4 regions of the Actinomadura sp. NPDC048021 genome follow, and region 1 is predicted to be linked to each of the others. Evidence: riboswitches for the same ligand, from Rfam matches in the RefSeq annotation. Region 1 holds a riboswitch; each other region holds the start of a gene.
The links. Region 1 has a riboswitch for cyclic di-AMP ahead of AB0C87_RS02770 (NlpC/P60 family protein). Riboswitches for the same ligand answer to the same signal wherever they lie in the genome.
Positions count from the first base shown of each region.

Region 2: another riboswitch for cyclic di-AMP. It lies ahead of AB0C87_RS22100 (CHAP domain-containing protein); the one in region 1 lies ahead of AB0C87_RS02770 (NlpC/P60 family protein).
Region 3: another riboswitch for cyclic di-AMP. It lies ahead of AB0C87_RS15255 (CHAP domain-containing protein); the one in region 1 lies ahead of AB0C87_RS02770 (NlpC/P60 family protein).
Region 4: another riboswitch for cyclic di-AMP. It lies ahead of AB0C87_RS11380 (hypothetical protein); the one in region 1 lies ahead of AB0C87_RS02770 (NlpC/P60 family protein).

Region 1 is NZ_JBEZJQ010000001.1:583,350-590,845, reverse strand. It holds gene AB0C87_RS02795 (bifunctional lytic transglycosylase/C40 family peptidase) at 1-337, shown strand, start outside; gene AB0C87_RS02790 (MarR family transcriptional regulator) at 351-854, opposite strand; gene AB0C87_RS02785 (amidohydrolase family protein) at 916-2,202, shown strand; gene AB0C87_RS02780 (Mut7-C RNAse domain-containing protein) at 2,244-3,014, shown strand; gene AB0C87_RS02775 (NUDIX domain-containing protein) at 3,043-3,429, shown strand; gene AB0C87_RS02770 (NlpC/P60 family protein) at 3,426-4,442, opposite strand; cyclic di-AMP (ydaO/yuaA leader) riboswitch at 4,450-4,581, opposite strand; gene typA (translational GTPase TypA) at 4,773-6,626, shown strand; gene AB0C87_RS02760 (FHA domain-containing protein) at 6,697-7,089, opposite strand; gene AB0C87_RS02755 (hypothetical protein) at 7,141-7,496, shown strand, end outside.
Region 2 is NZ_JBEZJQ010000013.1:15,916-23,411, reverse strand. It holds gene AB0C87_RS22105 (hypothetical protein) at 1-1,212, opposite strand, end outside; gene AB0C87_RS22100 (CHAP domain-containing protein) at 1,252-2,085, opposite strand; cyclic di-AMP (ydaO/yuaA leader) riboswitch at 2,095-2,234, opposite strand; cyclic di-AMP (ydaO/yuaA leader) riboswitch at 2,387-2,585, opposite strand; gene AB0C87_RS22095 (NlpC/P60 family protein) at 3,081-4,034, opposite strand; gene AB0C87_RS22090 (NYN domain-containing protein) at 4,311-5,588, opposite strand; gene AB0C87_RS22085 (DEDD exonuclease domain-containing protein) at 5,880-7,496, shown strand, end outside.
Region 3 is NZ_JBEZJQ010000008.1:76,663-84,158, reverse strand. It holds gene AB0C87_RS15270 (MarR family winged helix-turn-helix transcriptional regulator) at 1-246, shown strand, start outside; gene AB0C87_RS15265 (haloacid dehalogenase type II) at 243-977, opposite strand; gene AB0C87_RS15260 (hypothetical protein) at 1,114-1,836, opposite strand; gene AB0C87_RS15255 (CHAP domain-containing protein) at 2,029-2,706, opposite strand; cyclic di-AMP (ydaO/yuaA leader) riboswitch at 2,721-2,871, opposite strand; gene AB0C87_RS15250 (DsbA family protein) at 3,205-3,831, opposite strand; gene AB0C87_RS15245 (TetR/AcrR family transcriptional regulator) at 3,945-4,544, shown strand; gene AB0C87_RS15240 (LysE family translocator) at 4,640-5,263, opposite strand; gene AB0C87_RS15235 (LysR family transcriptional regulator) at 5,374-6,315, shown strand; gene AB0C87_RS15230 (FAD-dependent monooxygenase) at 6,435-7,496, opposite strand, start outside.
Region 4 is NZ_JBEZJQ010000005.1:305,266-312,761, forward strand. It holds gene AB0C87_RS11365 (polyprenyl synthetase family protein) at 1-203, shown strand, start outside; gene shc (squalene--hopene cyclase) at 236-2,101, shown strand; gene hpnH (adenosyl-hopene transferase HpnH) at 2,163-3,167, shown strand; gene AB0C87_RS11380 (hypothetical protein) at 3,237-3,989, opposite strand; cyclic di-AMP (ydaO/yuaA leader) riboswitch at 3,999-4,136, opposite strand; gene AB0C87_RS11385 (MFS transporter) at 4,480-5,955, shown strand; gene AB0C87_RS11390 (cobalamin-independent methionine synthase II family protein) at 6,177-7,214, opposite strand; gene AB0C87_RS11395 (bis-aminopropyl spermidine synthase family protein) at 7,349-7,496, shown strand, end outside.

The DNA.
Region 1 (7,496 bases):
CTGCTCCAGCCTGATCCAGGCCGCCTACCGCCAGGTCGGGCTGAACCTCCCGCGCACGACGTTCGAGCAGTGGCCGTTCGGGGTGAAGATCGCCAAGGGCAAGGAGCAGCCCGGCGACCTGGTGTTCTTCAACTCCGGTCCCGGGACGTCGCCCGACAATCCCGGTCACGTCGGGATGGTGATCGGCGGCGGCAAGATGATCGTGGCGAGCTGCTCGGCGTGCGTGCCCGCGATCGGCGTGAAGACCTACAAGAAGCCGAACTGGGTCGGGGTGACGCGCCCGCTCGCGCGGCCGGACTTCAAGAAGAAGGTGGCCGAGCTGGCCGCGCGCCGGTAGCGGCCCGGCGGGGTCAGCGCAACCGGCGCCGGCCCACGACGAGCACGATCTCGCGCAGCGCGTCGGCGGCGGCCCGCACGTCCTCCGGCGGCACCCGGGCCAGCACCTCCTCGTGCGCCACCCCCGACGCGACCAGGGCCTGCTCGGTGACGCGCAGCCCGTCCGCGGTCAGCTGGACGAAGCGGCTGCGCGCGTCGCCCGCGTTGGCCTCGCGCTCCACGTAGCCGGCCTTCTGGAGCCGCTGCAGGACGTTGCTGGTCCCGCCCGAGGTGAGGAACGCCGACCGCGTGAGCTCGCTCGGCCTCAGCCGGTACGGCTCGCCCTCGCGGCGCAGCACGGTCAGCACTTCGAACTCGGCGTAGGTGAGGCCGAGTTCGGCCAGCGGGCCCCGGAGCGCCTGCTGTACCAGCGTGGCGACGCGCCCCGCGCGCTTGCTCAGTTCCAGCATCGCGACGAACGGCTCGGTCAGGCCGTCCCGCCGCCACGCGTCGGCCAGGTCATCGATGTCGTCCCGCACGCACCGAGCGTACTCGCTCGACTGATTGCTTTTCGTAAAGCTATCTTTTAAGCTTTCACGCATGGCAAATTCTCTGCTGCTCACGAACGGCCTCGTCATCGACACCGCGCCCGAACCGACCGTGCTGGGAACCGCCGACGTGCTCGTCGAGGACGGACGCATCGCCGCGGTCGGCCCGGACCTGGCCGCGCCGGACGGCGCCGAGACCATGGACGCGACCGGCCGCATCGTCATGCCGGGCTTCGTCGACACCCACCGGCACACCTGGCAGGCCGGGATCCGCGCGGCCCTGCCGGACGGCACGCTCCACGCCTACCTGCAGCGCGTCCTCGGCGAGCTGGCGCCCCGGTACCGGCCGGGCGACGTGTTCGCCGGGACGCTCGCCGGGTCCCTGGAGTGCCTCGACTCCGGGATCACGACGCTGGTCGACTGGTCGCACATCCAGCTCAGCGAGGGCCACACCGAGGCGAACATCGCGGCGCTGCGGGCGTCCGGCATCAGGGCGGTGTTCGGGTACTGCTACGGCGGCGACGGCGGCCTCGACGCGCTCGCCGCCGAGACCGGCCGCGTCCACCGCGAGCACTTCGGGTCCGGCGGCCAGGTCACGATGGCGATGGCGGCGCTCGGACCCGAGATCGGGGGCGACGAGCGCGCCCTCGCCGAGTGGCGGACGGCCCGCGACCTCGGGCTGCCGGTCACCGCGCACCTGGGCGGCCACGGCGCCGAGAGCGCCGCGCGCGGCCTGGCGTTCCTCGACGCCAACGGGCTGATGGACCACCCGGCCACGTACGTGCACGCCAACTTCTACACCGACGAGGAGCTGAAGCGGATCGCCGGAAGCGGCGGGACGGTGTCCGCCGCCCCCGCCATCGAGGCTGCGCTGGACATCGGCGCCCCGCCCACCGGGCGCGCCCGCGCCGCCGGCGTCCCGACCGGGCTCGGCGCCGACACGGTCACCTCCGGCCCCGGCGACATGTTCAGCATCATGCGCGCCGCCTACGTCCTCGAACGGGGGCGCCCGGACGGCGCCGGCCTCGGCTTCACCGTCGCCGACGCCCTGCGGACGGCCACGATCGAGGGCGCCGAGGTCGCGGGGCTCGCGGACGTCACCGGCTCATTGACCCCCGGCAAGCAGGCCGACCTGCTCGTCCTGCGCACCGACACCTTCGGCCTCGCGGCGGCGCACGACCCCGTCGCGGCCGTGGTCCTGTCAGCGGACACGCGCAACGTCGACACCGTCCTGGTCGCCGGACGCGTGGTCAAGCGCGGGGGAGCGCTGGTCGGCTACGACGTCCCCGCCCTCCTGGCGTCCCTCGCGGACTCCGCCGCGCACGTGACAGCGGCCTGAACCGGGGAGAATCGTCGGCCGCGCGTGGCATGCTGATCGGCGTGGAGTCCGAGATAACGATCCGCGTCGCCGACGAGCTGCTGATGTTCCTGCCCGCGACCCGGCGGGAGTCCCCAGCGCGGGTCCCCTACGACGGGACCTCGACGCTGGGGCACCTCGTGGAGTCGCTGGGCGTCCCCCTGCCCGAGGCGGGCCCGATGACCGCCGACGGCGAGCCCGCCGGGCCCGGCGCCCGCCCCGCGGCCGGGGCCGAGGTGCGCGTGGCCGCGGTCCCGCGCCCCCAGCCCGTGCCGCTGGACCCGGGCCAGGTCGCCCCCCGCTTCCTCCTGGACGTGCACCTCGGCACGCTGGCCCGGCGCATGCGCCTGCTCGGCCTCGACACCGCCTACCACAACGACATGGACGACCCGGCGCTCGTCGTCCAGGCCAACGAGGAGCGCCGCGTCCTGCTCACGCAGGACCGCGGCCTCCTGCGCCGCCGCGCGCTGTGGTTCGGCGCCTACGTCCGCGGCTCGCGCCCCGACGACCAGCTCCGCGACCTGCTCGACCGCTTCGCGCCCGTCCTGCGCCCGTGGACGCGCTGCACCGCCTGCAACGGCGAGCTCGTCCCGGTCGACAAGCAGGAGATCGAGCGCGAGCTCCAGTCGGGCACGCGCCGCAGCTACGACGTGTACGGCCGCTGCGCGGTCTGCGGGCAGGTGTACTGGCGCGGGGCGCACGGCGACCACCTGGAGGAGATCGTCCGCGACGCGACGCGTCTGGTCGACTCCCTCAGGCGGGACGGAACCGGACGGACCGGCGCCGCGGTCTGATCACGAACACGGAGAGGAGCTGGTCGCGATCGATCTCGTGGTGGTGGGGGCGGCGATCCTCGCGGAGGGGCGGCTGCTGGCCGCCCAGCGCGCCGAGCCGCCGCACATGGCGGGCGGCTGGGAGCTTCCCGGCGGCAAGGTCGACCCCGGAGAGTCGGACGAGGACGCCCTGGTGCGCGAGTGCCACGAGGAACTGGCCGTGAAGGTACGCCTGGGCCGCCGCGTGGGCGGCGACTGGCGCCTCAGCGGACGCGCCGTCCTCCGCGTCTGGACGGCCGAGCTGGTAGAAGGCGAGCCGCAAGCCCTGGAGCACCTGCAACTCCGCTGGCTGGCACCCTCAGAGCTCCACGACGTCAACTGGCTCCCCGGCGACCGCCCGGCAGTAGACCTCCTGGCCGCCCAAGGCCTCGGCTAGGAAATCCTATTCGCGCCTGCGAAGTCGGAGCGGTCGGAGAGTTTGGAGATCTTGACCACGTCGCCGGTCTGGGGGGCGTGGAGGTACTTGCCGTCGCCCAGGTAGATGCCCATGTGGTGCAGGTTGCTGCCGAAGTACACCAGGTCGCCGGAGCGGAGGGCGCCGCGGGAGACCTTCGTTCCCATGGCGAACAGGTCGCCGGTGTAGTGCGGGAGGCCGGGCTTGCCGACCTGGGCGTAGGCCCAGACGACGAGGCCCGAGCAGTCGAAGCTGCTCGGTCCGGCGGCGGCCCACACGTACGGGGAGCCGAGCTTGGTGAGCGCCTTGCGGGCCATCTTGGCGGGCAGGCCGGAGCCCTTCACGGTGGCGCTGAGGCCGGTGCGCGGGTCGCTCGCGTGGGTGGTGGTCAGCTTGTCGAGGCGCTTCATCACCTCGGAGACCTTGGCCTTGGCGGCCTCGCGCGCCTGCTTGGCGTCGTCCCAGGCCTTCTTGACCTGGGCGGTCTTGGCCTTGGCGGTGCGCTCCGCGGCGTCGGCCTGGTCGATCTGCTTCTTCAGGGCGAGGACGGCGGTGGCCTGGCTCTGCGCCAGGTAGGCGCGGTCGGACAGCCCCTCGGGGGAGGCGCCGGAGCCGAAGAGGACGTCGGGGCCGCCGGCCATGTAGTTCGCGGCGGCCAGGCTGCCGAGCTTCTGGCGGGCGGGTTCGGCGAGGGCGCGCAGCCGCTCGGCCTCCCGGGTGGCGTCCTGTTCGGCCTTGCGGGCCTTGGTGAACTCGACGCGGGCCTTGTTGAACTTCTCCGTGAGGATCTCGGCCTCTTCGTTCAGCGCGTCGAGGCTCTTGCGCAGGCCCTTCTCCGTCGTCGGCGTGGGGCTCGGCGCCGTGGGCGCGGAGGCGGGCCGGAACGGCTGGGCGGCGTGGGCGAGGTCCGGCGCGGTGGCGCCGAGACCGATCAGGAGCAGGGTGGCGGTGGCGGTGGGCAGAACGCGACGCCGCCGGGGGGAATCCGGAGCCAAGCCGGTGTTCTCCTCTCCTCGTACGCCTACCGGGTTAGCTGACGGGTTCGGGCCAGGAGTCGCCCTACGACGAGCGTCGATTCACCCCGAGGGTGGTGGGTCCCCGGTTCTCCCGCGGGAGATTCGGCGTTCCGGCCGCAGTCCCCTGGGGGCGGGACTCCGGACGACCGGATCTCGGGCAGATTACAAAGGATGCGCAAAGTTGGCCAATCGAGGTCCGTGTGACCGATGGGGCGAACGACTCGGAGTGGGTGGTACGCACGGCCAAGTAGAATGGGTACGGCCGCACGTCTGCGGCGACTCCCGAACTCTCACGCAAGGCGAACCCGCATGCCCATCTCCACGCGCGACGACCTCCGTAACGTCGCGATCGTCGCCCACGTCGACCATGGCAAGACGACGCTGGTCGACGCCATGCTCTGGCAGTCCGGGGCCTTCCGCGAGAACCAGGACGTCGACGACCGCGTGCTCGACTCCAACGACCTGGAGCGCGAGAAGGGGATCACCATCCTCGCGAAGAACACCGCGGTCCTGCACAACGGCCTGACGATCAACATCATCGACACCCCGGGGCACGCCGACTTCGGCGGCGAGGTCGAGCGCGGCCTGTCCATGGTGGACGGCGTCGTCCTGCTGGTCGACGCCAGCGAGGGCCCGCTCCCGCAGACGCGCTTCGTGCTGCGCAAGGCGCTCGCCGCGCGGCTGCCGGTGATCCTGGTCGTGAACAAGACCGACCGCCCCGACGCGCGCATCGACGAGGTCGTGGACGAGACCTACGAGCTGTTCATGGACCTCGACGCAGACGAGGACCAGATCGACTTCCCGATCGTGTACGCGTCCGGCCGCGCCGGGCGGGCCTCGCTCGACAAGCCCGCCGACGGCGCCATGCCCGGCAGCGAGGACCTGGAGCCGCTGTTCAAGGTCATCACCGAGACGATCCCCGCGCCGTCCTACGACCCCGACGGCCCGCTCCAGGCGCACGTGACGAACCTGGACGCCTCCAGCTACCTCGGCCGGATCGCGCTGTGCCGCGTGCACGCCGGCACGATCAAGAAGGGCCAGCAGGTCGCCTGGTGCCGGCGCGACGGCAGCGTCGAGCGGGTGAAGATCACCGAGCTGATGATGACGGAGGCGCTCACCCGCAAGCCCGCGGACGAGGCCGGGCCCGGCGACATCATCGCCATCGCCGGAATCCCCGACATCATGATCGGTGAGACCCTCGCGGACCCGGACGACCCGCGCCCGCTGCCGCTGATCACGGTGGACGAGCCGGCGATCTCCATGACGATCGGCACCAACACCGGGCCGATGGCGGGCCGCGAGAAGGGCACCAAGGTCACCGCCCGGATGGTCAAGGACCGCCTCGACCGCGAGCTCGTCGGCAACGTGTCGATCCGGGTGCTGCCGACCGAGCGCCCCGACGCCTGGGAGGTGCAGGGCCGCGGCGAGCTGGCCCTGGCGATCCTGGTCGAGAACATGCGCCGCGAGGGCTACGAGCTGACCGTCGGCAAGCCGCAGGTCGTCACGCGGGAGATCGACGGCAAGAAGCACGAGCCGGTCGAGCGGCTCACCGTCGACATCCCCGAGGAGCACCTCGGCGCCGTCACGCAGCTGATGGCGGTCCGCAAGGGCCGCATGGAGCACATGACCAACCACGGGACGGGCTGGATCCGGATGGAGTTCCTCGTCCCGGCCCGCGGCCTGATCGGGTTCCGCACCGAGTTCATGACCGAGACGCGCGGCACCGGCATGGCGCACCACGTCTTCGAGGACTACGAGCCCTGGTTCGGCGAGCTGCGCACCCGTCCGTCCGGCTCGCTCGTCGCCGACCGGTCCGGCGCCGCCACCGCCTACGCGATCACGAACCTCCAGGAGCGCGGGACGTTCTTCGTCGGCCCGACCACCGAGGTGTACGAGGGCATGATCGTCGGGGAGAACTCCCGCGCCGACGACATGGACGTCAACATCACCAAGGAGAAGAAGCTCACGAACATGCGGTCGTCCACCGGCGACGAGCTGGAGCGGCTCACCCCGCCCCGCGCCCTGTCGCTGGAGGAGGCGCTGGAGTTCTGCCGCGAGGACGAGTGCGTCGAGGTCACCCCGACCGCCGTCCGCATCCGCAAGGTCGTCCTGGACGCCAAGGAGCGCGAGCGCACGCGGGCCCGCACCAAGCGCGCCGGCTGAGCGCCGAAGCCGAAAGGGGCGGCCCCGCGGTTCTCGGAACCGCGGGGCCGCCCCTTTTCGTGCGTGCCGCTCAGCTCAGCTGGACGGTGCCCGTGACGTCGGCGGCCAGGCGGAGCTGGTCGCCGTCGCGGAGCGGGGCGTCCACGCCGCGGGGGAGCCGCTCGCCGTTGACGAACGTCCCGTTGGTGGAGCCCTCGTCGCGCACCCAGGCCGTCCCGGACGGGTCGAGCCACACCGTCGAGTGGCGCCGCGACACGTTGTCGTACTGCGTGAACGTGGCCGCCACCGGCGACTGGCCCGCGTCCCGGCCGAGCACCAGGTGCTGGCCGACCGAGACCTTGAGCTCGCCCGTGGGGAACTGGACGCGCAGGACGGGCGTGCCCTTCTGCGGCAGCGGGCGCAGGCACGAGTCGCACTGCGCGGCGCCCGGGTTGCTCAGCACCGCCTCGCAGTACGGGCACATGAACGCCGTGCTGTCGGGCGCGGCCGACCGCTGCTGGCCCTGGTTGTGCTCGTGCGGCAGCAGCGTCGCCTCGCGGCCGTGCGGCAGCTGCGGCGACGGGCCTCCGTGCTGCGGCTGACCCCCGTGCTGCGGCTGGCCTCCGTGCTGGGGCTGGCCGTACTGGGGCTGCCCGTGCTGAGGCTGCCCGTACTGGTGGTCGGCCGGGCCGGGCTGCGGCGCGCCGTACTGGTCCTGCGGTGCGCCGTACTGGTCCTGTGGGGCGCCGTACTGCTGCTGCGGCTGGTACTGGTCCGGCTGCTGCTGTTGCGGCTGCGGCGCGCCCCACTGGTCCTGGGGCTGCTGCGGCGCGCCCCAGGGGTCGGCGGGGGGCTGCTGCTGTTGCGGCTGCCCGTACTGCTGCTGCCCAT
Region 2 (7,496 bases), on a different contig from region 1:
CGTCAGGCCGAGCACGTCGCGCAGCGCCGCGGCCTCCGGGGCGCGCCCGGCGGCCCGGTAGAGCCGCACCAGCGCCGCTTCACCGTACCGGTCGGCGACCATCCGGCAGGCGAGCCAGGCCTCCTGGTAGGCCTGGGAGAGGCGGGGGGAGCCGCCGGCGAACGCGTCGGCGGAGGGCAGCGCGGAGGGCGTGCGCCCGGCGGAGACCTCGCGGCGCAGCTCGCCCGCCGCCGACCGGGTGCTGATCTTGACGCGCCGGTAGCCGACGTAGTCCGCGAAGCCCTCGATCAGCCACAGCGGGGTGCGCCCGTCGCGGGCGCCGCCGGTGGCGACGTGGGTCAGCTCGTGGGCGAGGACGACGTCGCGGCCCAGCTCGTTGAGGCGGCCGAAGGTGCCGGGGGAGACGATGACGCGGTCCTCGCCGCGACCGCCCCCGGCGGCCGGGGCGACGGCGGCGAGCGCGGCGATCTGGCCGAGGCTCTGCCCGGGGCCGGCGAGCGCGGAGGCGACGGTCGCGTCGGCGGGGACGAGCGCGACGACCCGCCGCGCCCACCCCGTGCCGACCACGGACGTCACGACCGGGACGGCCGCGTCCAGCCGCCGGGCGATGCCGTCGAGGCCGGCGCCGTCGCCGACGACCAGGCTCGTGCGGCCCCTGACCACCGTCAGGGGGCCGCAGTCCCAGATGTCGGTGTCGTCGGCGAGGCCGCGGGACGTCCCGTCGCCGACGATCGTCCACGCCCCGCCCCGCGGGGCCAGCGTGAGGTAGCGGGTGCGGGCCACGTCGCTCCGGTCGAAGCCGCGCAGCCTGTAGCGCGCCTCGACGCGGACGACGGCGGTCTCGCCGTCCACGGTCTCGACGCGGACGACGCGCTCCCGCCAGCCTTCCAGGGGAAGCTTCCGGAGATTCCCGTACATGCGGGACTGGGTGTCCTGGAAGGCGGCGGGGGCGTTGCCCACCGTGGCGAGGAACGCCATGCGGTCGCCTTGGCGGACGGCCGCGGCGCGATTGGCGAGGACGGCGGAGGCCAGGGAGGGATTGAACGTCCCGGCGGACGGGGAGCCGGGAGCACGGGCGCCCGCCGCCCGGCCGCCGGAGCGCGAGCCCGCCAGGCCGGCGCCTCCGGCGAGGAGGACGGCGACCCCGCCCGCGCCGAGGGCGAGGACCCTGCGCCGCGTGACGGGGGCGTCCTGCCCGGGGCCTTCCTCCATGGGCGCGATCCTATGCAGGGCGCGGGGCGTGGGGCGCCGTCACGACCGGTAGTCCGGGTAGCCGTAGCCGACGACGACGTCTGTGGAACGTTCCTTTATCCGGACGGCGTTGTCGGTGTTGCCCTCGACGGTCTCGATCGTGCCATCGTCGATCTTCTTGACCACCATGCCGACGTGCTCGATGTCGTCGACGGACTCACTGCCGCCCCACGAGAAGAACACGATCGCGCCGGGCCTCGGCTCGTTGCCCCAGCGGCCGTGCTCCTGGAACCAGCGGGCGTGGGCGACCGTCCAGGCGTCGCTGCCGACCTGGTCGCTGAAGCCGATCTGCTCGCCCACCCAGGAGACGAACATGTCGCACCAGTTCGCGTCGCCGTAGCCGCTGAGGGAGCCGCCGTCGCGCGCGAGGGTCTCCCGCGCGCGGGACGTGGCCATGTACCAGTCCTGGAACTTGGTCTCGCCGCCGCCGTCCTCCTCGACGCCGACCTGCGAGCGGGCGAGCTCGATGGCCTGCGCGGCGGTGGGGCGCGACTTCGCGACGGTCTTCGGGGCGGCCTTCTCGGAGGTCTCCGCCTTCGGCTGCTCGGGCTGGTCCTTCTTCGCCGGAGCCTTCGAGCCGGTCGTCTTGCGCTCGTCCTCGGCACGGCGCCCGGGCGGGCCGCCGTGCGCCGTCAGGCCGGGGGCGAGGTCGGCCGCGGCGGCGGCCCTCACCGGGGTGGAGCCGAACGGCAGGACCGACGCCTGCGCGGTGGCGGCGGCGGTGCCCAGCACGGCGGCGCCGACGATCACGCCGCCGGTCGTCCGCCAGGTCAGGGACAGGGGGTTCGGCTTGCGGTGCCTGCCGTGGGTCTTCTTGCAGTGCGCGCGTGGCACGGGGGGATCTCCTCGACTTCCATGCCGCCTACCGGGTTAGCTGACGGGTTCGGGCGTGGAAGCCGCCCTACGGCCCGCGAAGGCAGGCCGATTCACCCCGAAAAGGACGCAGTGGGTCCCCGGTTCCGCGGTGGACGCGCATGCGGGGCACGGCGGTCCGCGGACTCGGCGGTGACGTGCCCGGGGGCGGGCACGCCGGTTCTGAATGGGGAATCTCGGCGGGCGTGGACGCCCGCGGAGTGCAGGGGGTGGGGGCGTGGCCGCGTGGCGGCCACGCCCCAGGTAACGCTGCGGGATTCACTCCTTCTCTTCCAGACGCCTACCGGGTTAGCTGACGGGTTCGGGCGTGGAAGTGGCCCTACGGCGGCTCTCACCGGACTGCCGGGAGAGACGCGCCGATTCACCCCGGGTGCCGGAATGCCCGTCCGGAGAGTTCCTCCGGACTCCGGCGCAGATGGGTCCCCGGTTCCGCGCTGAGGCGGATTCGGCGCTGCCGCTGCGATCCTGGGGGCGAGATGGGGCCCGGCGCGGGACCTGTCTCCCGCGTGCGAACGAGCGGCGCCTTGTGTTGTGGACGGACGGCGGCCCGTCTCCGGGGACCGTCCGGGGCCTGCCCCGTGTACGCCACCGCGGCTGCGCGCTCAGCGCCATGCACGCTGCGGGCGTGCGCACGGTGGACGGGGTCGGCCGGGTCTGCGACGAGACCGTGCGGCGCCTTCGGGCGCCGCGGGACGGCACGTGGGGCGTGCCGCCTGGGGGGAGCGGCGCGTGGCTCGCGCCGCCGTCACGCGGGTGCTGGATGCGCCGCGTGGGGCCGGGGCGCCAGGTGGGCGCCGCGGGTCCACGGCGTCTGGAGGGCGCCGTGAGTGGTGCAAAGGTACCAAAACCCCAAAAGAAGGCAAACCCCCCCAAAATCAACAACGGACCAGGTCAAGCCTGGTCCGTTGTCGATGGAGGTCCCGTGACGCCCGTGGAGCAGGGGGTCAGGCGGTGCGTCAGGGGCGCCCGGCGCCGTAGAAGTTGCTCTTGTAGTAGCCGGAGCTGATGTCGCTGATCTTGACGACGTCGCCGGTGTGCGGGGCGTGGATCATCTTGCCGCCGCCCACGTAGAGGCCGACGTGGCCGAGGTTGCTGAAGAACACCAGATCACCGGGCTGCATGTTGTTCCAGGCGACCCGCTTGGAGCTGGTGTAGGCGTACTGGGTGTTGGTGGTGCGGGTGATGCTGACGCCCGCGGCGGCCCAGGCCTTCATGGTCAGACCGGAGCAGTCGTAGGAGTCCGGGCCCTCGGCGCCGTAGGAGTAGGGCTTGCCGAGCTGCGCGTAGGCGAAGTTGAGCGCCGTGCGGGCCGGGCCGCTCGCCGGGCCGTTGTAGGTGCCGCCCGTGGGGCCGCCGCCGCCCGGGCGGGAGGGCGTGCTCCCGCCGCCGAGCCGGCGCACGAGCGCCTTCTGCTTCTGCACCTGCTTGTCGAGGTCCTGCTTCTGCTTCTTCAGCTCGTCCTGCTTGGACTTCACCTCGTCGTAGGCGGCCTTCGCCTGGGACTGCTCGCGGCGGAGCCGCTGGGCGGTCGCGAGGAACTGGGTGAGCTGGGAGCTCCGCTCGTGCGACAGGTGCGAGAAGACGGCGGCCTGGTCGAGGATCGACTGCGGGTCGTTGCTGCCGACGAAGCCGGTGACGTCGGCCGAGTCACCGTTCTTGTAGGCGGTGGCCGCCATCTGCGCGATCTTGGACCGCTGCTCCTCGAAGTCGGCCTGCTCCTGCTTGCTCGCCTTGGTCGCGGCGTCGAACTTCTTCTTGGCGACCTTGAGCTTCTCGCGGTTCTGGTTGAACTGCTCGACCTTCTGGTCCATCTTCTCGTTGAGCTTGTCGAGCGTCTTCTGGGCCTGCGCCCGGGTCGGCTTGGGCTCGGCGTGCGCCACCACCGGGGAGCAGGTCAGGGAGACCGCCACGGTCAGTCCGGCGACGGCCGCCAGGCGACGGCGGAGGCCTGTGCCCGCAGAGCCCGCCCCGCGGCCAGGCCGCTGCGCCGGTGCCCCGATGTGATCATTGGCCACGGTCGGTTTCGCCCCTCTCGTCCACGACGTCAGCGGACGACATTAGCGAGGGGCAACAGCCGTCACAACCGATTCATCACTCTTTGATTGACATCTCTCATTATCATCCACTTTTAGTGACGCCATGATCACATACCGCGAGGACTGCCTTATCGGAGCCTTATGGGCGTCTTAGGAGCGGCCCAGCCTGCGCAGCAGCAGGGAGGACGGGCAGGGGCGCGCGTTGGCGCGCCGGGCGGCGTCGGCGACCTCCCGGTCGGACGACACCACGACCACCGAGCGGCCCGGCGGCTCGGCCCGCACGAGCTCGCCGATCAGCTCGTCCGCCGTCTGGCCCGGGTGGCTGAACCGCACCCGCACCCCGCGCGGCGCCGCGATGGCGACCGGCGCGTCCAGTTCCGCCCCGTCGAACACGCACGTCACCTCGGCGCGCGTCTGCGCGGCGAGCCCGCCGAGCCCCGACAGCAGCCGGCTGCGCTGGTCGGCCAGCGGCAGCTCCCCGTACCCGGTCTTGGTGACGTTGTAGCCGTCCACCACCAGGTGCACCTGCGGAAGCGTCAGCAGCCGGTCCAGCAGCTGCGGGTCGCTGTCGGACAGGGCCCGGCCGGGCAGCGCGCGGTGCGCCAGCCGGTCGGGCTCCAGCCCGCCGACCGCGTCGGCGGGACGGCCGATGGTGGAGGGCAGGGCCAGCTCCCGGCGGACGCCCTGCGCGGCGTCCACCAGCGCGTCCAGCAGCATCCGCAGCCGCACGTCGTCGACGTTGCGCCCCTCCCGCGCGGCCCGCTTGGCGGTCTCGGCCGCCTCCTCCGCCCGCGCGGCCCGGGCGCGCAGCCTGCGCAGCTCCTTGTCCGACGCGGCGGTCGACTCGCGCGCGGCGGCGAGCTCGCGGTCGGCCTCCTCCGCGACCGCGTGTGCGCGCTCCTCCGCGGCCCGGAACCGGGTGCGCGCGTCGTGCAGCTTGCGGCGCAGCTCGGCGACCTCGGCCTTGGTCTCGCGCAGCTCGGCGCGCAGCTTGGCCAGCTCGGCGCCGCGGGCGTCGCGGGTCGCGGCGAGCTCCGCCTTCAGCGCGGCGACGCGGCGTTCGGCCTCCTGCTCCTCCGACGCGCTCGCCGAACGCGCCAGCTCCTCGCGCGCGGACTCCACCAGCTCTGTCCAGCCCGCCGGGCGCAGCAGGTACGCCAGCACGGCGACGCGCACCGGGTCGGCCGCGGGCGGCACGTTCCCGCCCTCGACCGCCTCCACCAGGTCGGCCTGCGCCTCCCGGAGCGGCGCGGCGACCCGGCTCCGGAACTCCCCGTCCTTCTCCAGCACCGCCGCGATGTGCTGGCCCGCGAGCCTGGCGCGCTTGCGGCGCTCGAACCGCGCGAACCGGCGCAGCGGCACGGGGATCTCGTCGGAGGGCAGTGACCCGATCAGGTCGGCGGCGGCCTCCACCACGCCCTGCCGCACCGCCTCGGGCAGCGGGCGGGACGCCTTCTCCGCGGGCTCCCCGTCGCCGGGGGTCGCTTCGGGACCGCTGTCGATGATCCCGCTCCTTCCGGGCTGCGCCGCCGGTGGGCTGTGTGTTCCCGAGCGCGGTACGCCCTAACCAGGGCGAACGTGCGATCGGACGGATCGCGCCCGGCCCTCGGCGGGATGCCTCCCGCCCGTCCTCGCGGCCCCCGCCCGGCGGGACGTCCCGGCGCCCCCCAACCCTAGCGGCACGAAGTTCTGTCGGTGGGGTCCTCTACGGTCGCGCTCATGACGGCTGCGCACGGTGTCCAAGGGCGCGGAGCCCAGGGGCACGGGGCCCGGGGGCACGGCGTCCAGGGCACCCTGGACGACCTCGGCACCCCCCTCAGCGACGTCACCTTCGTGGTGGTCGACCTGGAGACCACCGGCGGCTCGGCGGCCGACTCGGCCATCACCGAGATCGGCGCGGTGAAGGTGCGCGGCGGTCAGGAGCTCGGCGAGCTCGGCACGCTCGTCGACCCGGGCGGCCCCGTCCCGCCGTTCATCACCGCGCTCACCGGCATCACCACGGCGATGGTGACGGCCGCGCCGCGGATCGAGTCGGTGCTGCCGGCGTTCCTGGAGTTCGCGCGCGGCTGCGTCCTCGTCGCGCACAACGCCTCGTTCGACATCGGCTTCCTCAAGGCCGCGTGCGCCGCGAACGGCTACGCCTGGCCCGCGTTCGCCGTCGTCGACACCGTCGACCTGGCGCGGCGCGTGCTGTCCCGCGACGAGGTGCCCAACTGCAAGCTCGCCACGCTGGCCCGCTTCTTCCGGACGTCCAACGAGCCGACGCACCGGGCCCTCGCCGACGCCCGCGCCACCGTGGAGGTGCTGCACGGCCTCATCGAGCGGCTCGGCTCGTTCGGCGTCACCTCGCTGGAGGAGATGCGCGGCTTCGCGAAGGCGCCCACCCCCGAGCAGCGCCGCAAGCGGCACCTCGCCGACGACGTCCCCTCCACCCCCGGCGTCTACCTCTTCGAGGACCACGCCGGCGAGGTGCTCTACGTGGGCAAGAGCGGCGACCTGCGCTCGCGCGTGCGCAGCTACTTCACCGGCTCGGAGACGCGCCGGCGCGTCCGGGAGATGGTCGGCCTCGCCGAGAACCTCCGCACCATCGTGTGCGCCACGGGGCTGGAGGCCGAGGTCCGCGAGCTGCGGCTGATCGCCGAGCACAAGCCGCGCTACAACCGCCGCTCCAAGTTCCCCGAGCGGGCGATCTGGCTCAAGCTGACCGTGGAGCCGTTCCCCCGGCTGTCCATCGTGCGGGAGTGCCGGGCCGACGGCGCCCGCTACCTCGGGCCGATCTCCTCGCGGCGGCAGGCCGAGGAGGCCCGCGCCGCGCTGCACGAGGCGGTTCCGCTGCGGCAGTGCACCCAGCGTCTGACCCTCCGGCTGGTGGAGAGCGGCAAGGCGCGTTCGTGCGCCCTCGCCGAGCTGGGCCGCTGCGGCGCGCCCTGCGACGGCCGCGAGTCCGCCGACGCCTACGCCGTCCACACCGGGACGGCCCGCTCCATCATGGAGGGCGACGTGCGGCCCGTCGTCGCCGCCGCGCAGGTCCGCATCGACCGGCTGGCCTCCGAGCTGCGCTACGAGGAGGCCGCCGCCCAGCGCGACCGGCTCGCGGCGTTCGTCCGGGCCGCCGCGCGCGGGCAGCGGCTGGCGGCGCTGGCCCGGCTGCCCCAGCTGGTGGCCGCCCGTCCCGCCTTCGACGGCGGATGGGAGCTGTCGGTCGTGCGCTACGGCCGGCTCGCCGCCGCCGGGACCGTCCCGCCGAACGCCCGGCCCCGGCCCTACGTCGACGCGCTCATCGCGACGGCCGAGACGGTGTTCCCGCCCTCCGGAGAGGCGCCCGGCGGCGTCGCG
Region 3 (7,496 bases), on a different contig from region 1:
CACGCCACCCGCATGGAGGCCCGCGGCCTCATCCGCCGCGCACCCGACCCGGCCGACGGAAGGGGCTGCCTCCTGGTCCTCACCGAACACGGCCTGGACACCTTGACGGACGCCGCCCCCGCCCACCTGGAGTCAGTGCGCCACCACTTCATCGACCGCCTTGGACCGGAAGACCTCACCGCCCTGGAACACATCGCCGGAAAGGTGGAAGCCCCGGACAGGGCGAACGGCCGCCCCGTCCGCTAGGTCCGCGGACCGGCCTCCAGGAGATCGGCGAGCTCACCGAACCCGCGCACGACGAGGTCGCATTCCACGTCGTCCGCCCGGTCGGCCGTGAGAGAGGGCCCCTTCTCCAGCGGACGCTCCAGGAACGCGGTGGCGAGCCTGGCTCCCCTGGCGCCGTCGATGTCCCACTTGTGCGCGGCGACCATCAGCACCTCCGCCGGTTCCACGTCCAGCAGCCGCACTGCTGTCAGGTACGCCTCCGGCTCGGGCTTGTACGTGCGGGCGAGCTCCGCCGACAGGATGCAGTCGAACGGCAGCCCCGCCCCCTTGACCAGGTGCGTCAGCAGGGCGAACCCGCCGTTGGACAGCGCCGCCACCACGCGGCTCTCCCTCAGGCGTGCCAGGCCGTCCACCGAGTCGTCCCACGCGGGCAGGCGATGCCAGGCCCGGACGAGCCGCCGCCGTGCGGTCTCGTCGAAGGCGTCAGCAACGCCGTGCAGCTCCAGCAGCTCGTCCAGCGACTCCCGGTGCAGCGTGTCGAGGTACACCCACTCCCGCTCTCCGCTGCTGACCCGCTGCATGGACGGGAGGTACCGCTCACGCCATTCGTCGGCGAAGGCCTCGCCCTCCAACGCGACACCGCACTCCGCAGCGATCGCCGCCACCTGGCCGGCGACCCCTGTCCGCCAGTCGACGGTCGTCCCGAAGATGTCGCAGGTCACTACCTGGATCGCTCTGACGTCTAATCCCACTGGCACTCCCTCGCCCAGGAGCGCCCGGCTGGCGCCCCACCCCAGTCCTACCCCGGACGTGACAGACCCCGCCCTCGTCCGAAGACGGGAGCGGGGTCCGTGGTGAGGCCAGGAGGGGTCACCCGGTCGGGCCTGATCAGCCGAGGGGCTTCGGGGCGCCCTTCTTGCCGGCGCCGTGGCCCCAGGACAGGATCTCGTACTTGACGCCCTTCAGGTGGCCCGCCGAGGTGCCCGTGTCGTACTTGCTCCGCGGCTTCTTGCCGTCCACCAGGTGGCGGAAGGTGTAGGTGTCGAGGTCGAGCATGACGCCGCGGTGCGACGGCTCGCCCGGCCCGCGGTCCCCGACGAAGCCGGTGACGCTGCGCCCCTTGTAGGTGACCTTCACCTTGGTGTGCATGGGCCAGCTCGGGCTGGCGAACAGGCCCTTCTGCATCGGCTTGCCGCCCGCCGGGGCGCCCGTGTCGCCGTTCACGCCCGAGCCGTCGTCCCAGAAGTAGGACGCCTTGGTGCTGCCCGACAGGACGGCGTGGCGCTTCGGTGCGACCTTGGCGGTGCCGTGGTGGGTGGCCTTCGCGGCGGGCTGCCCCACCTGCTTCCCGGTCACCTGCTTTCCGGTCATCTGCTTTCCGGTGACCGGCTGTCCGGTCACCTTGTGCCCGCTCAGCTGTTGTCCGGTGACCAGCTGTCCGGTCATCTTGTGGCCGGTGACCTGCTGCCCGGCCACCTGCTGTCCGATGACCTTGTGCGACATCGGCTCGTCGGCCTGGGCCCCGTGGGAGGTCCCGGCCGCCACGCCCGCGGCCAGCAGGCCCGCGAGAGCGGTACCGATCAGGGCGGTGTCGATGGCTCGCTTCTGCATGTTCATCCTTTGCTCGGTGGTCCGGGGCGCCGGGTCACGGCTTCGGCTAGTCGGGGGCTCGCCGTTCGGGCATGACGGATCCGGCGCACGGCACGTGGGCGTGCTCGCGACGTGGGTGTGATCGCGGAGGGATGGAGAAGGGGGAGGCACCACTGGACGGTGCGGGGCAACGGGCCGCTCAGCGGCCCTGGCTCACCGGTACTGGGGGTAGCCGTAGCCGGCGACGGTGGACGTGTCGCGGACCTTCTTCTTCACCGCGTCACCGGTGTTGCCCTCGATGGTGTTGATGGTGCCGTCGTGGTTGTCCTTGACGACGATGCCGACGTGCTCGACACCCTTGATGCCCCCGCCGTTCCAGGCGAAGAAGACCACGGCGCCGGGCTTCGGGGTCTGGCCGAAGCGGCCGGTCTTCTTGAACCACTTGGCGTGGCTGACGGTGTAGGCGTCGGCGCCCATGCCCTTGGTGCCGGTGTGCTGGCCCAGCCAGGACACGAACATGTCGCACCAGGACTGGCCCTTGTAGACCGAGGCGCTCTTGGAACCGATGCGGTGGGCGTTCTGCTCGCCCAGCGGCGAGCCGACGTACCAGTCGTTGAACTTGCTGTTGCCCGAGGCGTCCTCGTGGGTGCCGATCTGCGTGCGGGCGAGCTTGATGACGTCCTGCGCGGAGGCGCCGGCGGTGGCGGTCTTCGCGCCGTTGGCGCCGGCCTGGGGCGCGGCGGCGACGTGCGCGGTGTTCGCGGGCTTGGTGTCCGCATGGGCGGACGGGGCCAGGGAGGCGAAGCCGAAAGCGCTCGCCAGGGAGAGGACGGCTCCGGCGGCGAAGCGGGTGCCCATGCGCTTGGTCAGGTCGAAAGTACGAGCGGTCATGCGAAGGTTCTCCTGAGGTCTTCCAGTCCGCCTACCGGGTTAGCTGTCGGGTTCGGGCATGGAAGTGGCCCTACCGCGACCCCGCGCAAGGCGGGAGTGCGGATTCACCCCGGTGTTTCGGTGGGTCCCCGGCTCCGCTCGGCCAGTGATCGGCGCTCTGCGGACTCGGCGGCGGACGTGCCTTGATCGGCCGTCCTGATGATCAGGGACTCGATGCGCCCGTCACGATCTGGTCGGGCGCTCCGGACGGGCTTTCCCGTCGGTCACACACCCACAACAGGTTCAAGCGGCCCCATATTTCGTCAAGCACACCCCAAAGACGCCGCTGACCTGTAAAGACTCCCCAAAGCGCCCTCAACGCAAGGGCTGCGGTCCAGTCAAGTCGGCCCAAGATTTCTGGTCGCCACCTCGCCCCAGCGGGAGACGATCACCCCCGAGCGCGCCCCCACCCGCGGGCTGGTCATCAAGGTGCCCAAGTTCACGACCGACCAGGACGCGTCATAGTCGCACCGGAGCCGGGCGCGGATGCGTGGTCCTGCTGGAGCGCCGGCGCGGTGAGTCGGCCCTCATCAACTCACCCCTCAGCGCGGCGAGTGACACGGCTCCGACCAGGACCGTCCCGTCGGGAAACCGGAAGACCGGCACTCGCGGGCCGGACACGCGAGCGGACCGAGCCGGTTCCGCGTGGGGCCGCTCGCCGTCCCACCTGACGCCGGTCGCGGACGCCAAGCCCCGCAGCACGTTGACGTCGCCGATGTCCAGACCGTCACTGAAGTAGGCGCGGTAAAGACGGGCGGTCATGTCCTCGGCGGTGCCGTGCGCGGCCGCCAGCGCGATGAGCCGGTGGGCGTCGGCCGTGCGGGCGGGCACGATCCGGTCGAGGTTCACCACCAGGCCGTCGACCGCCGCCGCCCGTGCGATCTGCTCGACCCGCGCGGTGAGCGCGAGAGGGAAATGGCCACGGCTCGGCGGCGGTTCCGCCGCGGAGCCCGCGGTCTGGTACGGCCTGAAGACGACCTCCAGTTCGCCGCCACCCGCACGGTGCTCCTCGGCGGCCCGCTGGAAGCGGGCGTAGCCGAGCGCCGACCAGACGCAGGCGATGTCGTGGGTGAACTCAACTTTCATGGGTTCGTCCTTCGATGGCGGCACGGATCGTTCCGTGCCGCCTCAGCATGCCCGCCGCCGCTCGCCGCGTCAATACGGAACGTTCCGTGCCGCCTGAGGGCTATGCTGTCCCCATGTCACCCAGACGTCCTGAGCGCCGAAGCGAAGAGGCCGCCAACGCCGTCATCAAGGCCGCCATGGACCTGTGCCAGGAGGTCGGGTACCGCAAGGTCAGCATCGAGGGCATCGCCGCCCGCGCCGGCGTCGGCAAGAACACGATCTACCGCTGGTGGCCGTCCAAGGCGGCCGTGCTGCTGGACGGCCTGCTGTCCACCTGGAAGATGGACGCGACCTTCCCCGACACCGGTGACTTCGTCGCGGACATCAAGACGCAGATGGCGGCGGCCTCGCGCATCCTCGGCGACCCGCACGTCTTCCCGCACTACCGCGCACTGATCGGCGAGGCCCAGCACGACCCGGACCTCCACCAGGCCTTGTGGGACAACTTCATCGGTCACCTGGCGGGCGCCGCGGCCGACCGCATCCGCGTAGCGCAGCGCAAGGGCCAGGTCCGCGCCGACGCCGACCCGGTCCTCGTCACCGAACTGCTCTACGGCGCCGCCTACTACCGCCGCCTGCTCACCCCGCGCACGGCCGACGCCGAGCACGTCAACGCCATCGTCGACCTCGCAATGACCGGCCTCGCCCCACCGGCCGACACCTCCACTCAGTAGCACGCCTCACCGCTTCTGGGCGCCCCTACAAATGCCGCCGCGCAGGTGCTCACGGTTTACGGCGGGCGAGCAGGGCCTGCAGATCTGACCGGCCCTCAGACACCTACTGCCACCGCGGCGCCCAGCGCCAGCAGGACGGCACCGGTGGTCATGCTGAGCCCCCGCAGGACGGTCGGCTGCGACACCAGTGCGCGCCCTCGGCTGACGGCCCAGGTGAGCAGCATGTACCAGGAGGCGCTGACGAGCGCCCACAGGGCTCCCAAGGCGACGGTCGACAGGAACACCGGGCCTTCCTCGGTCACGAACTGGGGCAGCACCGAGATGGCGAACACTCCCGCCTTGGGGTTGCCGAGGTTGGTGACCAGGCCGGTGAGGTATCCACCCGTGAAGCCGGTGCCGCGCCCGTCCTGCTCGGGCGGGCGGGGGGACCCGACCGTGAGCGCGGTCCGGAGCGTCTTCACCCCGAGGATCATCAGCACGATGCCGCCGGCGATCCGGAGCACCGCGTACGCGGTGGGGCTGGCCAGCAGGACGGCGGACAGCCCGGCCGCGGCGGCCGTCGACCACAGCAGGAAGCCACTGGCATTGCCCGCGAGCGTGCCGTGGAGCGCAGGCCGGCCACCTTCCAGTACCTGCCGGATCATCAGCGCTTGACTCGCGCCGGGCAGCATCGCCAGCAACAAGGTGGTGATGACGAAGACGGGCACATGCGTGGGCATGGGAACGAACCCCTTCCGGGGATTGCGGCCGACGGGTGTGCCATCAGGCTTCCTCGCTCCGCGCCCCTAAGGGAAGTTAAAAGAGAAGGGTGCAGCGTTAACATGGGTGAATGCTGGTGGATCCGGGGCAACTGCGGCTTCTCGCCCTGATCGAGCGGCACGGCTCCCTGACGGCGGCGGCCCACGCACTCCGGCTCACGCCCGCGGCGGTCACCCAGCAGGTGGCCAAGGCCGAGCGCGACTGGCAGGTCCCCCTGGTCATCCGTGGCCCTCGCGGAGCGACGCTCACCGCGGCCGGTGCGCTGCTCGCCTCCCACGGCCGGACCGTGGAGCAGGCATCGGACCAGGCCGAGGCGGAACTGGCCGCACTGCTCGGCCACCTCTCGCTCCGCCTCCGGATCGGGACGTTCCAGGCGGCCGCAATGCACCTGCTGCCACCGGCCCTGACGGCCCTGCGCCACCGCCACCCGGCCGCCGACGTCTCCGTCATCGACGTGGTGTCCGGGCGCGGAGCGGACGAGATCAGCGCGGGGAACCTGGACGTGGCCATCGTCGCGTCCTGGGACACGCCGCTCGCGCCGCCCCCGCACCTACGGGCGCACTCGCTCCTGGTGGACCCGATGGTCGTGGTCCTCCCCGACGACCACCCACTGGCCACCGGGCAGCCCGCGGACACCGAACTCCACCTGGAACAACTGCGCGACGAATCATGGGTCTCCATCCTGGCCGGCCATGCCGCCCGCGAACAGTTCCACAACGCCGCCCGCAAGGCCGGCTTCACCCCCACCGTGCGGTTCGAGACCGAGTCCTACGACGTCGCCCAAGCCCTGGTCGGCACAGGCATCGCCGTGGCCCTGGTGTCACGCCTGGCCCTGGCCCACGTCCCCGGCACCACCCATCGCGAACTGACCCACCCCAAGCCCTACCGCCACCTCTACGCCGTGACCAGAACCGACGCCAGCCTCACCCCACTCGCGGACATGCTCATCGACCTCCTCCGCGATGTCGCCCGCGACATCACCGCCACCTGGGCCACCCCGCACGGCGCCTGAAAAGCCCCGTTCTGAATCGCTCACGAACTCCCTCCTGGAACAAGTCCCGGGCGCGCCTGACGTGGTGATGGGGGCACGCGACCACCCTCCGGCGGGACGCGCCACGCCTCAACGCGGGCTCACTGGTGAGCGGGCAAAGTGAGAGCCGAATGGGCAGGTCGTCCGCCCGCGGCGGGCATTGCGCTGAGTCCGCGCAGCCTTTCGTTCCGCTCCTCCAGAGCCTGGGCGGTGGTCGGGAAGAGGGCGGCACCGCCCTCGCCGACCAGCCCCTGATTCAGGGTCACGAACTCACGGGTGTCGTGTTCGTAGGCGGCGAAGCCCGCGGCGTGCTCCCGACCGGCCAAGGAACCGGCGAGCATGTACGCGCCGACGAGCGCGAGGCTGGTGCCCTGCCCGGTGAGGAACGAGGGCGCGTACGCGGCGTCTCCCACCAGCGCGACCCTGCCGCTGGACCAGCGGGGCATCCGGATCTGGCCGACTCCGTCGAAGAACAGGTCGTCCGCGTCGCGCATGGCGGCCAGCATGCCCGGGACCTCCCATCCCGCGTCGGCGAAGACCGCGGCGACCAGTTCCCGTTGGGCTTTCGGGCCCGTCAACGCGTCGGACGGCGGTTCCTCCTGAGCGAAGTTCAGGAACGCGTGCACTTCGTCGTCGTCCCCCACGGCGTAGAGTGCCGCGGCCCTGCCCGGCGTGTTCCACATGACGGTCTCGTGGGAGAGCCCGAAGGTGTTGCGCATGGTGAACACGGCGAAGCAGTAGCCGAGGTACCGGTGGAACCGTTCTTCGGGGCCGAACAGCATCTCCCGGGTGCGCGAGTGCGTGCCGTCCGCACCGAACACCACGTCGAACGTACGCGTGCCGCCCCCTCGGAAGGTGACGTCGACTCCGTGGCCGGACTGATCGAGGATGTCGATGGAGTCGTCGAACACGAACTCCACGTCGTCGCGGACCGCCGTGTACAGAGCGTTGGTCAGATCACCGCGCCGAACCTCCAGGTCCCGTTCCGCGACGCCGCCGGTGACGGCGTGCGGGTCGATCGAGGCCACCTCGCCGCCGTTCCCGTCGAGGAAGGTCAGGCGCCGCGAGTCGACATGCGCCTCCCGCAGGCGCGGCAGGATCCCCATCCGCCGGACGACCTCCAGTGCGGTGCCGCGCACGTCGACGGGATAGCCGCCGCTGCG
Region 4 (7,496 bases), on a different contig from region 1:
CCGACCCCGGGCCGCCGTCCGAGGACGCCCTGCGGGAGACGGCCCGGCTCGTCGAGGCGGCGGGCGGGCGCGACTGGGCCTCCGCCGAGGCCGACCGCCGCGTCGCCGCCGCCGGGCGCCACCTCGACGAGTCCGGCATGGAAGGCGCCGTGGCCGCCGAGTTCCGCGACATCGCCCTGTTCGTCACCTCCCGGGACCACTGACCCCGCCGCGCCGGCGAGAAGGGAAGCGCTGCATGACCACCACCGACGTGTCCGGACTCACCGGCGCGGCCGCCGCCGCCGTCGACGCCGCCCGCGACCGCCTGATCGGCCTCCAGTCGCCCGAGGGCTGGTGGAAGGCCGAGCTGGAGACCAACGTGACCATGGACGCCGAGGACCTGCTGCTCCGCCAGTTCCTCGGCATCCGCTCCGACGCCGACACCAAGGACGCGGCGCGCTGGATCCGCTCCCGGCAGCGCGACGACGGCACGTGGGCGAACTTCCACGGCGGCCCGGCCGACCTGTCCACCACGATCGAGGCGTACGTCGCGCTGAGGTTCGCCGGGGACCCGGTGGACGCCGCGCACATGCGCGAGGCCGCGGCCTACGTGCGGGAGGCGGGCGGCATCGAGGGCAGCCGCGTCTTCACCCGCGTCTGGCTGGCGCTGTTCGGCCAGTGGTCCTGGGACGACCTGCCGGTCATGCCGCCCGAGCTGATGTACCTGCCGAGCCGCGTCCCCCTGAACGTCTACGACTGGGCGTGCTGGGCACGGCAGACGATCGTCCCGCTGACGATCCTCGGGTCGCTGCGCCCGGTCCGGGCCCTGCCGTTCGACCTGCCCGAACTGCGCCGCGGCGTGATGCCGGCCCGGGAGGCCCGCGGCTGGGGGGCGGCGTTCAACGCCCTCGACCGCGTCCTGCACGTGTACGAGAGGCGGCCGGTGCGCCCGCTGCGCCGGGCGGCGCTGCGCCGGGCCGCCGACTGGATCGTCGCCAGGCAGGAGGCCGACGGCTGCTGGGGCGGGATCCAGCCGCCGTGGGTGTACTCGCTGATGGCGCTGCACGAGCTCGGCTACGGCCTCGACCATCCGGTCATCAGGCGCGGCCTCGACGGGCTCGAACGCTTCACGATCCGCGACGGGAAGGGACGCCGCCTTGAGGCGTGCCAGTCACCCGTCTGGGACACGGTCCTCGCCGTGAACGCGCTCGCCGACGCGGGGGTGGCCGCCGACCACCCGTCCCTGCTGCGGGCCGCCGAATGGATCGTCGGCGAGGAGGTCCGCGGGCCGGGGGACTGGGCGGTGAAGCGGCCGGACGTCCCGCCGGGCGGCTGGGCGTTCGAGTTCGACAACGACGTCTACCCCGACACCGACGACACCGCCGAGGCGATCCTGGCGCTGCGCCGGGCCGCCTTACCGGCGGCGGAGGAGCCGATCAGGCGGGCCGTCCGCTGGCTGGAGGGGATGGCCTCGCGCGACGGCGGCTTCGGCGCCTTCGACGCCGACAACACCCGCGAGCTGTGCACGAAGCTGCCCTTCTGCGACTTCGGCGCCGTCATCGACCCGCCGTCCGCCGACGTCACCGCCCACGTCGTTGAGGCGCTGTCCAAGGAGGGCCTCGCGGAGTCGGCCGTGGTCAGGCGCGCCGTCGTGTGGCTGCTCCGGGCGCAGGAGGCGGACGGCTCGTGGTTCGGGCGCTGGGGGGCGAACCACGTCTACGGCACGGGAAGCGTGGTGCCCGCGCTCGTCGCGGCCGGGGTGCGTCCCGGCAAGCCCGCGATCCGGCGCGCCGTGGTCTGGCTGGAGGACCACCAGAACCCCGACGGCGGCTGGGGCGAGGACCTGCGCTCCTACGACGACCCCGCGTGGATCGGGCGGGGCGAGTCCACCCCGTCGCAGACGGCCTGGGCACTGCTGGCGCTGCTCGCCGCGGGCGAGCGCACCCCTGCCGTGGAGGCCGGCGTGCGGTGGCTCGTCGACCACCAGCGCCCGGACGGCAACTGGGACGAGGAGCAGTTCACCGGCACCGGCTTCCCCGGCGACTTCTACATCAACTACCACCTGTACCGCCTGGTCTTCCCCCTGAGCGCCCTCGGCCGCTACCTGGAGGGCGCGGCATGAGGCGGGGGCGCGGACCGGGCGGGACCGCCGAGTTCACCCTGCACGAGGAGGTCCCGACACCATGAGCATGCCGCTCCGCCAGAGCCTTCGCATCGGAAGCTACATCCTCCGCAACAAGCTGCGCGGCCGGGAGAAGTTCCCGCTCATCGTCGAGCTGGAGCCCCTGTTCGCCTGCAACCTCGCCTGCGCCGGCTGCGGGAAGATCCAGCACCCGCACGACGTGCTGAGGAAGCGGATGCCGGTCGAGCAGGCCCTCGCCGCGATCGAGGAGTGCGGCGCGCCGATGGTCTCCATCGCGGGCGGCGAGCCGCTGATGCACCCGCAGATCGACGAGCTGGTGAACGAGCTCGTCCGCCGCAGGAAGTACGTCTTCCTGTGCACGAACGCGCTGCTCATCCCCAAGAAGATCGACAAGTTCGCGCCCTCGCCGTACTTCGCGTGGGCGGTGCACATCGACGGGCTGCGGGAACGCCACGACGCGTCCGTGTGCAAGGAGGGCGTCTTCGACGACGCCGTCGCGGCCGTCAGGGAGTGCAAGCGGCGGGGGTTCCGCGTCACCACCAACACGACGATCTTCAACACGGACACGCCGCAGACCGTCATCGACGTCATGAACTACCTCAACGACGACCTCCGGGTCGACGAGATGATGATCTCGCCGGGCTACGCCTACGACAAGGCGCCCGACCAGGACCACTTCCTCGGCGTCCAGGAGACGCGGGAGCTGTTCCGCAAGGCGTTCGGGGACGGCAACCGCAAGCGGTGGCGCTTCAACCACTCGCCCCTGTTCCTGGACTTCCTGGAAGGCAAGGTCGACTTCCCCTGCACGGCCTGGGCGATCCCGTCCTACTCCCTCTTCGGCTGGCAGCGTCCCTGCTACCTGATGTCGGACGGCTACGCGCAGACCTACCAGGAACTCCTGGACGAGACCGACTGGGACTCCTACGGAAGGGGACGCGACTCCCGCTGCGCCAACTGCATGGCCCACTGCGGCTACGAACCCACGGCCGTCTTCTCGACCCTCGGCTCCCTGAAGGAGTCCTTGCGGGCCGTCCGCTCGGTCTGACCCCTCTCTCTCCAAGCCCGTTCCGCCCGGCACCGGCGTCCCGCCGATGCCGGGCGTCTTCAGGGACGCCTACGTGAGGGACGTCGGCCGGTACGCCTTGTACTCGTCGCCCGAGGAGAGCCCGTAGTCGAGCTCGCGGTGGTCGGTTCCGTACCGGCCGCGCTGCTCGTAGGCCCAGTACGACGAGTGCTCCTTGTCGGCCCACTTCTCGAAGATGACGACGTGCCGGGTGGTGTTGCTGCCGAGGGCGTCCATGACGAGGTCGCCCTTCTTCAGCTCGGACATCGCGATTCGCTCGGTGTACCGCGACGCGGTGAGGCCGACGGTGTTCGTCCCGGGCTTGGGCAGCCCCAGCGCCATGGACACGTATCCCGAGCAGTCGGTGCGGTAGCCGTTGTGCGTGCTGGTCTGGCTGTAGGGGACCCGTCGGCCGGTGTGCGGATGCCAGGTCCTGGCCCGCGCGATGACCTTGGACCGCGCGTCCGACTTCGGCGCGGCGGCCTGCTTCCGCGGCTCGGCCTTCGCCGACGACTCGGTCTTCGCCGAGGGCTCGGCCTTCGCCGAGGGCTCGGCCTTCGCTGGGGCCTTGAACTCCTTCTGGACCTGGGCCTGCGCTCTGACCTGCTCCCGCGGCGCCGCCTGCCGCGGCGCGGTCCGCTGCTGCGGCACGGTCTGGACGGCGGCGACGGTTTCGGTGGACGCGTGCTGCAGGGTCGTCGGCATGGCCGCCGTCGCGCCGAAGACGGCGAGGCCCGTCAGCGTGACGGTGACCCAGGGGCCGGGCCGCAGAACGCGCGGCCGGTCGAGGTGCTTGCCTTTCAAGGGGGGCTCCTTGCTTCCATGTGCCGCCTACCGGGTTAGCTGACGGGTTCGGACGTGGAAGTCGCCCTACGGCCTGACAGGCCGATTCACCCCAGTTCGGGTTGGGTCCCCGGCTCCGCGCCACGGCGGACTCGGCGGGTGCCGCTGAGAGACAGCGGCGCTGACGATGTGGGGCCCGATCGATGAGGGATCTCGGGCCTTGTCGCGCGGGGACGGCACCCCGCCCCACCGCGCTCGGAAACCCCACGGTGGGACAAAACGCCTGGAAGGCGTCTTGAAGGGGCAAAGCTACTGAAATCACCAAGAGACGGCAAGGTCGCGGGCGATGATTCCGCAGCTCAGTGCCGTGCCGACCCGGCACCCCGGCCGTCGCCTGCCGCCGTTGTGGGCGTGCCGGGGAGGCGATCCGGGCCCGATGCGCCTCTAGACGGAGGAGAAACCTCCAGTTAATATCCGGAGGAGAACCCTTCACTTAGAGGAGGTGGGTTCCATGACCGCCATCCCGGCGCGCACCGCGTCCGGTCCGTCCGCGGCCGTCCCGAACCGGCGCTGGGCGGCGCTGGTCGTCATCGCCGTCGCGCAGCTGATGATCGCGCTCGACGCCACCATCGTGAACATCGCGCTGCCGACGGCCCAGCACGCGCTCGGCTTCGGCGACGCCGACCGGCAGTGGGTGATCACCGCGTACACCCTGTCCTTCGCCGGGCTGCTCCTGCTCGGCGGCCGGATCGCCGACCTGGTCGGGCGGCGCCGCAGCTTCCTGGCCGGGCTGGCCGGGTTCGCCGTCGCCTCGATGATCGCCGGGGCCGCGCCCGGCTTCGGGGTCCTCGTGGTCGGGCGCGCCCTGCAGGGGGCGTTCGCCGCGCTGCTCGCGCCCACCGCCCTGTCGCTGCTGGCGGTGACGTTCACCGAGCCCAGGGAGCGCGCGAAGGCGTTCGGCGTCTACGGCGCCGTGGCGAGCAGCGGCGCGGCGGTCGGGCTGCTGCTCGGCGGCGCGCTGACCCAGTACGCCGACTGGCGCTGGTGCCTCTACGTCAACGTCGCCATCGCCGCGGCCGCGTCGGTGGCGGGACGGATCGTCCTTCCCGCGCCGCCGGCGTTCCCCGGGGCGCGCGTCGACTGGATCTCCGCCGTCCTCGTCACCGGCGGCCTGGCGGCCGTCGTGTACGGCGCGGGCGAGGCCGCCCCGCACGGCTGGGACGCCTGGCGGACCACCGCGCCGCTCGCGGTCGGCGGCCTGGCGCTCGCCCTGTTCGCCGTGCGCCAGGCCAGGCACGCCGCGCCGCTGCTGCCGCTGCGGATCCTCGCCGACCGGGGCCGGGCCGGCGCCTACCTCGCGGTGGCCACCGCGGTCGTCGGCGCCTTCGGGGTCTTCCTCACGCTCACCTACTACCTCCAGGTGGTCGCGCACTTCTCCCCGATGCGCACCGGGCTGGCGTTCCTGCCGATGGCCGTCGCGAACTCCGCGAGCGGCTACCTCGTCGGCGCCCGGCTCACCCGGCGGGTGCCCGCCCGGCTGCTGATCTCCGCCGGCCTGCTCATCGCCGCGGCCGGGCTGGCCGCCCTGACCCGGCTCGACGCGGGCAGCGGCTACGCCACCGCCGTCGTCCCGGTCGAGGTCCTGCTCGGGATCGGCATGGGCGCCGTGTTCCCGCCGGCGTTCTCACTGGCGACCGCGGGCGTCTCCCCGCGCGAGGCCGGGGTCGCCGCCGCGGTCGTCAACGCCGCGTCGCAGATGGGCGGTTCGATCGGAACCGCCGTCGTCAACACCGTCGCGATCGGCGCGACCGCGGGCTACCTGCGCGAGCACGGTCCGGCCGCCTCGCGGGCGGGGGCCCTCGTGCACGGCTACACCACCGGGGCGACCGTCTCGGCGCTGGCCCTGACCGCCGTGGCCGTCGTGGTGATGCTCCTCATCCGGACCCCGCCCTCCTCGGACGCGACCACCGACCACACCTCCCGGTGACCGCGATGGCCGACCACCGGGCCGGAACGGCCGGGTCGGCGTCGGGGAGGCCGGTGCACGTGGTGAGCCGTCCACGCGCCGCCCGGACGCGGCGCTTGGAGGTGGACGGGCCGCCCCACCCCCGCACCGCCGTCAGCGGACCAGGCCGTCTGCGGCGGCGGCCGCGGGCGTGCCATCGGGTCCGAGGGTGCGAGGGTGTGGCGGCGGAGACGGGCGGCGGGTCAGACGCCGAGTTCGGCGGCGGCGAGGGCGGTGCCCTCCACGCGGGCGGCGATCTTCGCGAAGGCCGTGTCGCGGGACGTGGAGGTGTCGTCGGCGAACGGTGAGAACCCGCAGTCGTCGCAGGTGCCGAGGCGGTCGACGGGGAGGTGGCGGGCCGCGGCGAGGACGCGGTCGCGGATCTCCTCGGGCGTCTCGACGCGGGGGTCGATGGGGTCGACGACGCCGACGAAGACGCGGGCGTCGGCGGGCAGGTGCGCGGCGACGATGGCCAGGATCCGGTCGGGGTCGGGCTCGCTGGCCAGCTGGAGGTAGAAGTTGCCGGCCCTGAGCTGGAACAGCTTGGGCAGCAGCCCCGCGTAGTCGACGTCGAGGCTGTGGGTGGAGTCGAGGTCGCCGCCCGGGCACACGTGCACGCCGATCCGGGCGCGCTCGTCGGCGGAGAACCGCTCCAGGACCCGGTTGTTGAGCGCGATGAAGGCGTCCAGCACGCCGCCGCTGGGGTCGAGCTTGAGCGACAGCCGCCCCTCGGTGAAGTCGAGCTGCACCACGTGGGCGCCCGCGTCCAGGCAGGAGCGGATGTCGGCCTCGGCCTCGCTGACCAGGTCGTCGAGGAACATCTCGCGCGGGTAGCCGTCGATGCCGTCGGCCGGGTACAGCAGGCTCAGCGCCGAGGGGGCGATCACGGCCTGCTTGACCGGCGCGGTCGCGTGGCGCTGGGCGGCGCGCAGGTAGTCGACGGCGTGGCCGGTGTAGCGGAACGGGCCCGCCGTCAGCCGCGGGAGCTGCCGCTGGTGCCCGTCGGCGAACGGGATCACCGCGCCGTCGGGGGCCAGGTCGGCCAGGCCCGTGATCGGGTAGGTGGCGAAACTCGGCTTGGACTGCTCACCGTCGGTCACCACCGGTGAGCCGAGCTCCTCCAGCCGGCGGAGGGTCTCGCGCACGGCGCGGTCCTGGGCGGCGGCCAGGTCGGACGGCGAGGCGGTGAGCAGTTCCTGGGGACGCGGGATGCTGCCGATGGGCTCTGTGGGGAGGGGCATACTCCGAGGCTACGCTACTGAAAGTAGCGAGAGAAGCGCTCATCGTGACCAGAGGTGGCCGTGTGAATCTTCGGCGACCTCGGGGCGTCCCCGCGGCGAATCCCCGCGGACCCGCGCGCCGATAGCATGCGCGGATGGCTGATGGGGGAGTGCCGATCGCGGCGGACATGGATCCCCGGCGGATCCACGCCGCGCTGAGCCTGCTGGCGGACCGGCGCTGGCGGACGCTCGGCGAGCTGGTCCGGGAGACGGGCGCGCCGCGGCGCTCGGTGGAGTCGCTGC